DNA from 3 places in the Paraburkholderia sp. 22099 genome. Region 1 is predicted to be linked to each of the others. Evidence: predicted binding sites of a transcription regulator. Region 1 holds the regulator's gene; each other region holds the start of a gene.
The links. Region 1 encodes LexA, which represses DNA repair genes until DNA is damaged. Its sites were predicted from a motif close to ACTGTATNNNNATACAGT; they were not measured.
Positions count from the first base shown of each region.

Region 2: ACTJLC_RS13460 (ATP-dependent helicase) is a predicted target of LexA. The motif match lies at 1,553-1,570, and genes of this name have one in related genera.
Region 3: recA (recombinase RecA) is a predicted target of LexA. The motif match lies at 1,192-1,209, and genes of this name have one in related genera.

Region 1 covers NZ_JBQEPU010000001.1:288,196-291,471, forward strand. Annotated here, with positions in the region: gene ACTJLC_RS01230 (sulfate ABC transporter substrate-binding protein) at 1-951, opposite strand, end outside; gene lexA (transcriptional repressor LexA) at 1,284-1,934, shown strand; gene ACTJLC_RS01240 (hypothetical protein) at 1,998-2,342, shown strand; gene ACTJLC_RS01245 (DUF2939 domain-containing protein) at 2,429-3,085, shown strand; gene ACTJLC_RS01250 (universal stress protein) at 3,147-3,276, opposite strand, start outside.
Region 2 covers NZ_JBQEPU010000011.1:173,915-177,190, reverse strand. Annotated here, with positions in the region: gene ACTJLC_RS13460 (ATP-dependent helicase) at 1-1,510, opposite strand, end outside; gene ACTJLC_RS13455 (hypothetical protein) at 1,766-2,029, opposite strand; gene ACTJLC_RS13450 (hypothetical protein) at 2,195-2,650, opposite strand; gene ACTJLC_RS13445 (RNA-binding S4 domain-containing protein) at 2,958-3,176, shown strand.
Region 3 covers NZ_JBQEPU010000002.1:186,206-189,481, forward strand. Annotated here, with positions in the region: gene recX (recombination regulator RecX) at 1-27, opposite strand, end outside; gene recA (recombinase RecA) at 35-1,111, opposite strand; gene ACTJLC_RS03100 (response regulator transcription factor) at 1,344-2,126, shown strand; gene ACTJLC_RS03105 (sensor histidine kinase) at 2,137-3,276, shown strand, end outside.

The sequences.
Region 1 (3,276 bases):
CGTGTACAGCTTCAGCTTCGGAAACTTCGAGGTCAACTCCGCCGGCACCTTGTTCGAACGCGGCCGGTAGAAGTTCTTCGCGGCGATCTCCTGGCCCTGCTCGCTGTACAGGAAGTTCAGATACGCCTCGGCCAGCTTGCGCGTGCCGCGCTTGTCGACGACCTTGTCGACCACGGCAACCGGCGGCTCGGCCAGGATGCTCACGGACGGCACGACGATTTCGAACTTGTCCGTGCCGAACTCCTTCAGCGACAGGAACGCTTCGTTTTCCCACGCGATCAGCACGTCGCCGATGCCGCGTTGCACGAAGCTGGTGGTCGCGCCGCGCGCGCCCGAATCGAGCACGCCGGCATTCTTATAGAGCTTGCCGACGAACTCCTTCGCCTTCTGGTCGTTGCCGCCCGGCTGATGCGCGGCATACGACCACGCCGCGAGGTAGTTCCAGCGCGCGCCGCCCGAGGTTTTCGGGTTCGGCGTGACGATCGACACGCCCGGTTTGATCAGATCGTCCCAGTCCTTGATGTGCTTCGGGTTGCCCTTGCGCACCAGAAACACGATCGTCGACGTGTACGGCGATGCGTTGTCGGGCAGACGCTTTTGCCAGCCCTTGTCGAGCAGGCCCTTGTTAGCGAGGGCGTCGATGTCGTAGGCGAGCGCGAGGGTCACGACGTCCGCCTGCAGGCCGTCGAGCACGGAGCGCGCCTGCGCGCCCGAGCCGCCGTGCGACTGCTTGAAGGTGATCGTTTCGCCGGTTTTTGCCTTCCACTCCTTGCCGAACGCCTGGTTGACGTCCTGGTAGAGCTCGCGCGTCGGGTCGTAGGACACGTTCAGCAGCGTCGTGTCGGCGGCGTGCGCCTGCCCCGCGACGCCGAGCGCGGCTGCCGCGCCGAAGGCGAGCGCCGCGATCAGTTTCTTCGTCTTGCCTGCCAGCCCCGTGTGTCGATGGTTCATGCCAACTTTCTCCGCGTTGTGGTCCGTTGAAACGGCGTGTGATGTTGTTTTGCGTCGTCTGCGTGCGGCCACGTGTGCGTGGCGCCAACTGGAGGCCAGTCTATCGAAGGGCTTTCATCATTAAAAATAATGTTTCTTCATTCTTTAATACGCAAAAGTGGTAATGACAGCCAGATAAGGCGTTGCAGCACGAAAACGGGTGTTGGAGCGTCCGGTTTGGACGTTTCCACGACCCCACTTCGTCGCCTGCCCGCACGAACTTAAAGTAAAGCTTGAATTGCGCCGGATACTGTATAAAAATACAGCCACCTGTTCATACATACAGTGGCGCCATGACAAAACTCACCGCACGACAGCAGCAGGTTTTCGATCTGATCCGCCGGGCCATCGAACGCACCGGCTTTCCGCCCACCCGCGCGGAGATCGCCGCGGAACTGGGCTTCAGCTCGGCCAACTCGGCAGAAGAACATCTGCGCGCGCTCGCTCGCAAGGGTGTCATCGAGCTGGCGGCCGGCGCATCGCGCGGCATACGCCTTCTCACCAGCCCCGAAGACTCGCCGCACCAGTTCACGCTGCCGCACGCGAGCATCATGCAACTGTCGTTGCCGCTGATCGGCCGGGTCGCCGCGGGTAGCCCGATACTCGCGCAGGAACATATCTCGCAGCATTACGCATGCGACCCGGCGCTCTTCTCGAGCAAGCCCGATTACCTGCTGAAAGTGCGCGGGCTGTCCATGCGCGACGCCGGCATCTTCGACGGCGACCTGCTCGCGGTGCAAAAACGCAGCGAGGCGAAAGACGGCCAGATCATCATCGCCCGGCTCGGCGACGACGTCACGGTCAAGCGCCTGAAGCGCCGGCCGAACGGTATCGAGCTGATCGCCGAGAATCCCGATTACGACAACATCTTCGTTGAAACCGGCAGCGCGGATTTCGCGCTGGAGGGTATCGCCGTGGGGCTGATCCGCCCCGGAGAGTTTTAACCCGCCCGCTCGCCGGTTCGCCGGATCGCAGCCGCCCCAACGTTGAATCGCCTGGAGAGACTCATGGAACGCCTTGCCCGCCTGCTGCCCTTTCGCCAGTTCGGTCGTCTGCGCCGTCTGCGCAAGCTGGTGCCCTGCTCAGTGAGCGGAGCGCCCGCGGTCAGCACGCCATCGCTGTTCGACTCGCCCGACGGGGTATCGAGCTTGCCGTCGTCGTTGCCCGCCTTTGCCCGCGTGTCGTTGAATGCCGGGTTGAATATGGCGGAGCCGGAGCGGCGCGCACCGGTTCGGGTTTATCACGGGCCGTCGCGGCTCATCATGGTCGGCACCATGGAGGCCGTATGCCGCATGATCGATCGTTGCATCGCCGACGAGGCCAACGTGCACGGCGCGGTATTCGAGTCCTGATCGGCTTTCAATATTGTTGTCGCGTGGGATCGTTTTTGCGTGGCCGCGGTCCACGTTAGATCAAACGTGATGGAGAGTCCCACCCGATGGCAGTTTCGACACGCAAGAACCACGGCGCCAGCCGGCCGCTGATCGTCACTCTGGTTGTGATCGTGTTGATCGCCGCGCTGGGGTTCGTCTACGCGTCGCCGTATATCGCGCTGAATAATCTCAAGCGCGCGGCGGACGCGCGCGACGCGCAAACCGTCAATCAGTACGTCGACTTTCCCGCATTGCGCGAAAGCCTGAAGCAGCAGGTCACAGGCTTGCTGACACGCCGGCTCGACGCGCAGGGCAACGGCAATCCATTAGCCGCGATCGGCGCGATGATCGGCGTGGCATTGATCGGGCCGCTGGTAGACGCTTATGCGACGCCGGACGGCGTGGCGGCATTGCTGAACGGCATGCCGCCGCGCGGCAATCCTGGCGAGCGGCCGCCTGCTCCGCCCGCGGCCAACAATCCGCCCGCAACACCCGCGCCGGCGCCCGTGCCTGCATCGCCCACCGCGGGAGGCTCAGCCAACAGCGCGGCAAACAATAACGCCGCGCCGCCGCAGCCGCCGGAAACCACGGCGAGCTATCGCGGCCTCAACCAGTTCGCCGTTACTTACCGGCATGGCGCCGGCGACGCACGTTATTCGGCGATCTTCCAGCGCGAAGGCTTGCTCACATGGAAGCTGAGCGCCGTCAATTTAAACGAGTGATTGTCTGGTCGCGTGAACGGAGCTGGAAGAGCAACCGTTTTCCTGCCAGGCTTCCTGCGCATCAAGCCGCCGCTTGCTGCTGCTCCTGCGCGGAAGAACACGCCACCAGGATGCTGCACGATACGCGGTCGAGCAACGGCGTATTGCCCGCGCCCATCCACCATCGCGACAAACCGGTGCGGCAACGGTGG
Region 2 (3,276 bases), on a different contig from region 1:
CCTGCGCGCGAGCGGGCGGCGCGAACGCGGCCAACGCGCCGGCCGCGCTGTTGGTCGCGCTGTTGGTCGCGCGGTCGGACGCACTGCCGGACGCATCGCCGGCCGGCTCACCATTGCCGGCGCGCGCGGCGACTTCGTCGAGCACCCTCGCCGCGGTGGCCGGCCCCACGCCCGGCAGCAACTGCATGACGCGAAAACCGGCGACGCGGTCGCGCGGATTCTCCGCCCAGCGCAGCACGGCCAGCACGTCCTTCACGTGTACGGAATCGAGAAACTTCAGCCCGCCGAATTTCACGAACGGAATGTTGCGGCGGGTCAGTTCGATCTCCAGCGCGGCACTGTGATGCGCGGCGCGAAACAGCACCGCCTGCGACTTGAGTTTCATGCCCTGCTCGCGCGCTTCGAGCACCTGCTCGACGACATAGCGGGCCTGATCGGCTTCGTCGGCCACCGTGACGAGACGCGGGCGCTGCGCCGACGCCTTGTCGGTCCACAGATTCTTCGTGTAGCGCTCGCTGGCGAGTTCGATCACCGCATTCGACGCCGCCAGGATCGGCCCAGTCGAGCGGTAGTTGCGCTCCAGCGTGACCTGCCTCGCGGGCGGATCGAAATGCGCCGGAAAGTCGAGAATATTGCGCACGGTCGCGCCGCGAAACGAATAGATGGACTGCGCGTCGTCGCCGACCACGGTCAGGCCGCGGCCGTCCGGTTTCAACGCGAGCAGAATCGACGCCTGCAGGCGGTTGGTGTCCTGGTACTCGTCGACCAGCACGTGATCGAAGCGCGCCGACAGATCGGCGGCGATCGCCGGCTCGGCGGCCATGTGCGACCAGTAAAGCAGCAGGTCGTCGTAATCGAGCACGCTCTGCTTCTGCTTCGCTTCGACGTAAGCCGCGAACAGCATGCGCAGATCGGCTTCCCATTCGCGGCACCAGGGAAACGCCTTGTCGAGCACCCGACCAAGCGACGCGCCGGTGTTCACGACGCGCGAGTAAATGGCGAAACAGGTGCTCTTGGCCGGAAAGCGCCGCTCTTTCGCCGACAAACCGAGTTCATGGCGCACGAGGTTCATCAGGTCGGCGGAATCCTCGCGGTCGTTGATCGTGAAGGCGGGCGCAAGGCCGATCAGATCCGCGTATTCGCGCAAGAGACGCGCGCCGACGCTATGGAACGTACCCGACCATGTGAGCCCTTGCGCCAATGCGGCCCGCGTGCCCAGCGCCGCGCCCGCGATGCGCGTGACGCGGCGGGTCATTTCGAGTGCGGCGCGGCGCGAAAACGTCAGCAGAAGGATGCGGCGCGGATCGGCGCCCTTCACCACCAGATTGGCGACGCGGTGCGCCAGCGTATTGGTCTTGCCGGAACCGGCGCCCGCGATCACCAGCAGCGCGCCCGGCGGCACGGTGGGTGTGTCGGCGCCGTATTCGACGGCTTCGCGTTGCGCGTCGTTGAGCTTGGCGAGCCAGGCGGCGGTATCGAACGGCGGCGGAGATTCGGCGACGGAGGGCAAAATGGCGTTTGGCGTTGGATTGGATTTGGTGCGGCGACGCACACTGTATATCCATACAACCACTGCAGACAAGCGACCCTTTTTTGCGGCACGAGCCTTGCGCCGTTCAACGCTGCGCCGCTCCCTCGAATACGCCGTTCACGACCAGCGAGCACGAAACGACCGCCCGAAAAAATGGCCCGAAGCGCATCCGCGCATCAGGCCACTTTTTCGTGCACGGCAGAACGTGTGTCGACGCCCGCGCGCAGCCGAACCCTACTGCTTCTTCGCATCCTTCAGCTTGGCCTCGGCGTTTTCCTTATCCGCGTCGGCCTGAGCCTCGGTCTTCTTTTTGTCCGCCTTGGCTTGCGCGACCGACGACTTCTTGTCGGCCTTCGCCTGTTCCTTGGCCGCCTTCTTGTCGGCGTGGGTCACGGGCGCGGCGGCCGGATCGCTCGCCTGCGCGAACGCCACTGACGACAGGCAAGCCGCGATCAGGGCGGCACAAAGCTGGTTCCTGGTGGACTGATTGATGCTCATGCGATACCTCCGTTTTAATACGATGCGGGACGAGCCAGCGCGCTTCGAATCGGACAGATCGTCACGCGGCAAGCTGGGCGAAGCATCCGGTCCGCACCCTTTCAAGCGCGCCTGGTTGCGGCCAGCGTGCCGGCCCAATCAGCCGGCACGCCTGCCGCCTCCGGCTTAGTGCTTCACGTCGGCCCCATCGGTCTGCTCGACCGACTGGCCCTGCATGTTCATCTTCATCTCGTTGCTGGCGGCCTGCTTGTCCGCCTTCTGGTTGATCTTGGCGTCGCGCACGTGTTCCTTGTATTGCGACTTGGCGGCCTTCTGCTCTTCCTTCAACTCCGCCTTGGACGCCTTCTTCGACGCCCGGTATTCGGCATTGGCCTTGGCATTGGCGTCGCGCTTCTGGACCAGCGGGTCGGTCGAACCCGGCGCGGTCAGCACCGTCGGCGCGGGTGTTACCGGTTGCACGCCTTGCGCGGCCGGCGCCGCGGGCGCGAGATCGGCCCCTTGGGTCTGAACTTGTGCCTGGCCGCTCACACCGGCGGACGGTTGCGCGGTCTGCGCGACAGCGGCAGTGGCGGCAAAAGCCGTGAGGGCGGTACCGATCAGGAGGGTGCGAATCTTGGTCATGGCTAATCCTCTCTAAGATTGTTGTGACGCGGGCGTCGTATCGAGCGCGGCGGCCGCAAGGCTGGAGCCGCTGCCGGTTCTCGCCCGGTCTACTGCTGCCGGAAAATCCAGCAGGCTTTGCTACGGGACCCCACTTTACGAGTGAAGTCCGCGATACACGACCGGTGTTACGCAAGGTTTCACTTTCCGACATAAACCTAACAACTGCTTGCATTTGCTTGCGCGAGGTCTTCGCTACACGCTGTGTTTCATCCAGGGCAAGCTTGTGGCTTATGATGCGAACCCTTTGTCTGAAGGCGCAAACGCCATGCCCAATCTCGATTTCACGCTGACCGGCGACTATGTCGAATTGCACAATCTGCTGAAGATAACGGGCCTCGCGGACAGCGGCGGCTCCGCGAAAATGATGGTGGCGGACGGCGCGGTCACCGTCGACGGCCGCGTCGAAACGCGCAAGACCTGCAAAATTCGCGCGGGCCAGGTGGTGCTGCTCGGCGATACGCGAATCGCGGTCCACGAGGCGTGACAAGCGGTCGGACGCGCACTCCGCGAACTCGGAGGAATGCGCGCACCAAAATCGTGCCTTATCCATCGACATCGTGACGGCATCGCAATAAGCTGTCGGT
Region 3 (3,276 bases), on a different contig from region 1:
GGACAACGGCCGGCCCTTGCGTATCACGTGATGGTTACTCTTCTTCGCCCGCGACTTCGGCGCCCGCCCCGGTCACTGCTTCGGCCATGGCGTTCACACCCAGCGATTCGCGGATACGGTTTTCAATTTCACGAGCGATATCAGGATTCTCGCGCAGGAATTCGCGCGCGTTGTCCTTGCCCTGACCGATACGTTCGCCGCTGTAGCTGTACCAGGCACCGGCCTTGTCGACGATCTTCGCCTGCACGCCGAGGTCGATGATCTCGCCCTGGCGCGAGATACCCTCGCCATACAGAATGTCGAAAATCGCTTCGCGGAACGGCGGCGCCACCTTGTTCTTGACGACCTTCACGCGCGTTTCATTGCCGATCACTTCGTCGTTCTTCTTGATCGAACCGATGCGGCGAATGTCCAGGCGCACCGACGCGTAGAACTTCAGCGCATTGCCGCCCGTGGTGGTTTCCGGATTGCCGAACATCACGCCGATCTTCATGCGGATCTGGTTGATGAAGATCACGAGGCAGTTCGTGCGCTTGATCGTGCCGGTGAGCTTGCGCAGCGCCTGTGACATCAGGCGCGCTTGCAGACCTGGCAGCGAGTCGCCCATTTCGCCTTCGATTTCGGCCTTCGGCACGAGGGCCGCGACCGAATCGATCACGATCATGTCGATCGAGCCCGAGCGCACCAGCGCGTCGGCGATTTCGAGCGCCTGCTCGCCGGTGTCCGGCTGGGAGACCAGCAGGTCGTTCACATTTACGCCGAGCTTGCCCGCGTACTGAATATCCAGCGCGTGTTCCGCGTCGATAAACGCCGCCGTGCCGCCGATCTTCTGCATTTCGGCGATGACCTGCAGCGTCAGCGTGGTTTTACCGGATGACTCCGGGCCATAGATTTCGACCACACGGCCACGCGGCAAACCGCCGACGCCCAGTGCGATGTCGAGACCGAGCGATCCGGTTGAGACCACCTGGATGTCTTCGACTGCCTCACCTGCGCCGAGCCGCATGACCGACCCTTTGCCGAACTGCTTTTCGATCTGCGCGAGTGCGGCAGCGAGTGCCTTGCTCTTTTCAGCAGTCAGTCCAGCCGAGCCTTTCTTGCTTTCTTCCATGAATCGTCCTTTGCTATGATGAACGGCGTCTGAGGCAGGTGCGCAGCGCGTTTTCAACGAACGGCGCACGAAACCCAGACACTGTATAAAAAAACAGTGGTTTTGGCAAGCACGATTCCATGCGAACGCGCATATTTACTCTCGCGCTACCCCACCACCCACAATAATTTTCGGAGACCGCTGTGCGCCGCGGGGACACCCAAGGTGCCGGCAAGGCCAAAGCTGGCGCACCATGCGAATTCTGATTGCCGAAGACGACAGCATACTCGCGGACGGTCTGGTTCGATCACTCCGCCAATCGGCCTATGCCGTCGATCACGTGAAGAGCGGCGTCGAGGCCGACACCGCCCTGTCGATGCAAACCTTCGACCTGCTGATCCTCGATCTCGGCCTGCCGCGCATGTCCGGACTCGAGGTGCTGCGCCGACTGCGCGCGCGCAATTCGAACCTGCCGGTGTTGATCCTGACCGCCGCGGACAGCGTCGACGAACGCGTCAAGGGCCTCGACCTCGGCGCCGACGACTACATGGCCAAACCCTTCGCGCTGAACGAACTCGAGGCGCGCGTGCGGGCGCTGACCCGGCGCGGCGCGGGCGGCGGCCCGACCGTCGTGCGGCACGGCTCGCTGTCGTTCGACCAGGTTGGCCGCATCGCCTATGTCAACGAACAGGTGATCGACCTGTCGGCGCGCGAGCTGGGCTTGCTCGAGGTGCTGCTGCAGCGCATCGGCCGCCTGGTCTCGAAAGAACAACTTGTCGACCATCTGTGCGAATGGGGCGAGGAGGTCAGCAACAACGCGATCGAAGTCTACGTGCACCGGCTGCGCAAGAAGATCGAGCCGAGCGGCGTGCGCATCATCACTGTGCGGGGCCTGGGATATTGCCTCGAGAAGGCGGCGTCGCCCGCGAACGTGAACGCCCACGCCGGCGAGAGCGAGGGCGCGCCGCCGCCCCCCGCCGGGCCCGAACCCGAGCCGCCGTCGGGCCCGATGCCGGCGAGCCACCATTTCAAATAGGGAACGCCCCATGGCCGCTCGCGCAGATCGCCCCACGGCGCACGCGGCGGACCTCGACGAAGCGCGCGACGAGCGGTACGCCAATCCGTTCGCCCCGCCCGACGAGACCGAAGCCGCCGCCGCGGCGCGCCCGCGCTCGCTATTCGGCGAGATTCTCGACTGGATGCTGGCGCCGCTCCTGCTGCTGTGGCCGATGAGCCTCGCCGTCACCTATCTGGTCGCCAAGTCGATCGCCAACGGGCCGTTCGACCGCGCGCTCGAAACCGACGCCTATGTGCTCGCGCGCCAGATTCATCCGGTGAATGGCGTGGCGGAGCTGTCGCTGCCCGATTCCACGCGCGATTTTCTACGCACCGACAATGTCGACAGCCTGTTCTATCAGGTGCTCGGCACGCGCGGCGAACTGGTCGGCGGCGAGCGCGACATGCCGTTGCCGCACGAGGACGATCGCCCGCCGCCCGGCCTCGTCGAATTCCGCGACGACGTGCTGCACGGCAACGACATCCGCGTCGCCTATACGACCGTCGAGTTTCCGCAGACGCCCGGCGCGCAGCCGGTGCTGGTGCAGGTCGCCGAAACGCTCGACAAGCGCAGCCAGCTCGCCAACGACATCATCAAGGGCGTGATCCTGCCGCAGTTCGTGATCCTGCCGCTCGCGATCCTGCTGGTGTGGTTCGGCCTGTCGCGCGGACTCGCGCCGCTGCATGCGCTGCAGGACCACATCCGCGCGCGCCGCCCCGACGATCTGTCGCCGCTGGAAGCACGCCGCGCGCCGCCCGAGATCGAGCCGCTGGTCACGTCGTTCAACGATCTGCTCACGCGCCTCGAACAGAACATGGAATTGCAGAAGCGCTTCATCGCCGATGCCGCGCATCAGATGAAAACGCCGCTGGCCGGCCTGCGCACCCAGGCGGAACTGGCGTTGCGCCAGGACGTCTCGGCGGAAGTTCATCGCTCGCTCGAACAGATCGCCACCAGTTCCGAGCACGCGGCGCGGCTCGTCACGCAGTTGCTGGCGCTGGCGCGCGCCGAGAACCGCATGTCGGGGCAGATTTTCACCACCGTGGAGGTCACCGAGGTCGCGCGCCATGCCGTGCGCGACTGGGTTCAAGCCGCGCTCGCCAAGCAGATGGACCTCGGTTACGAAGCG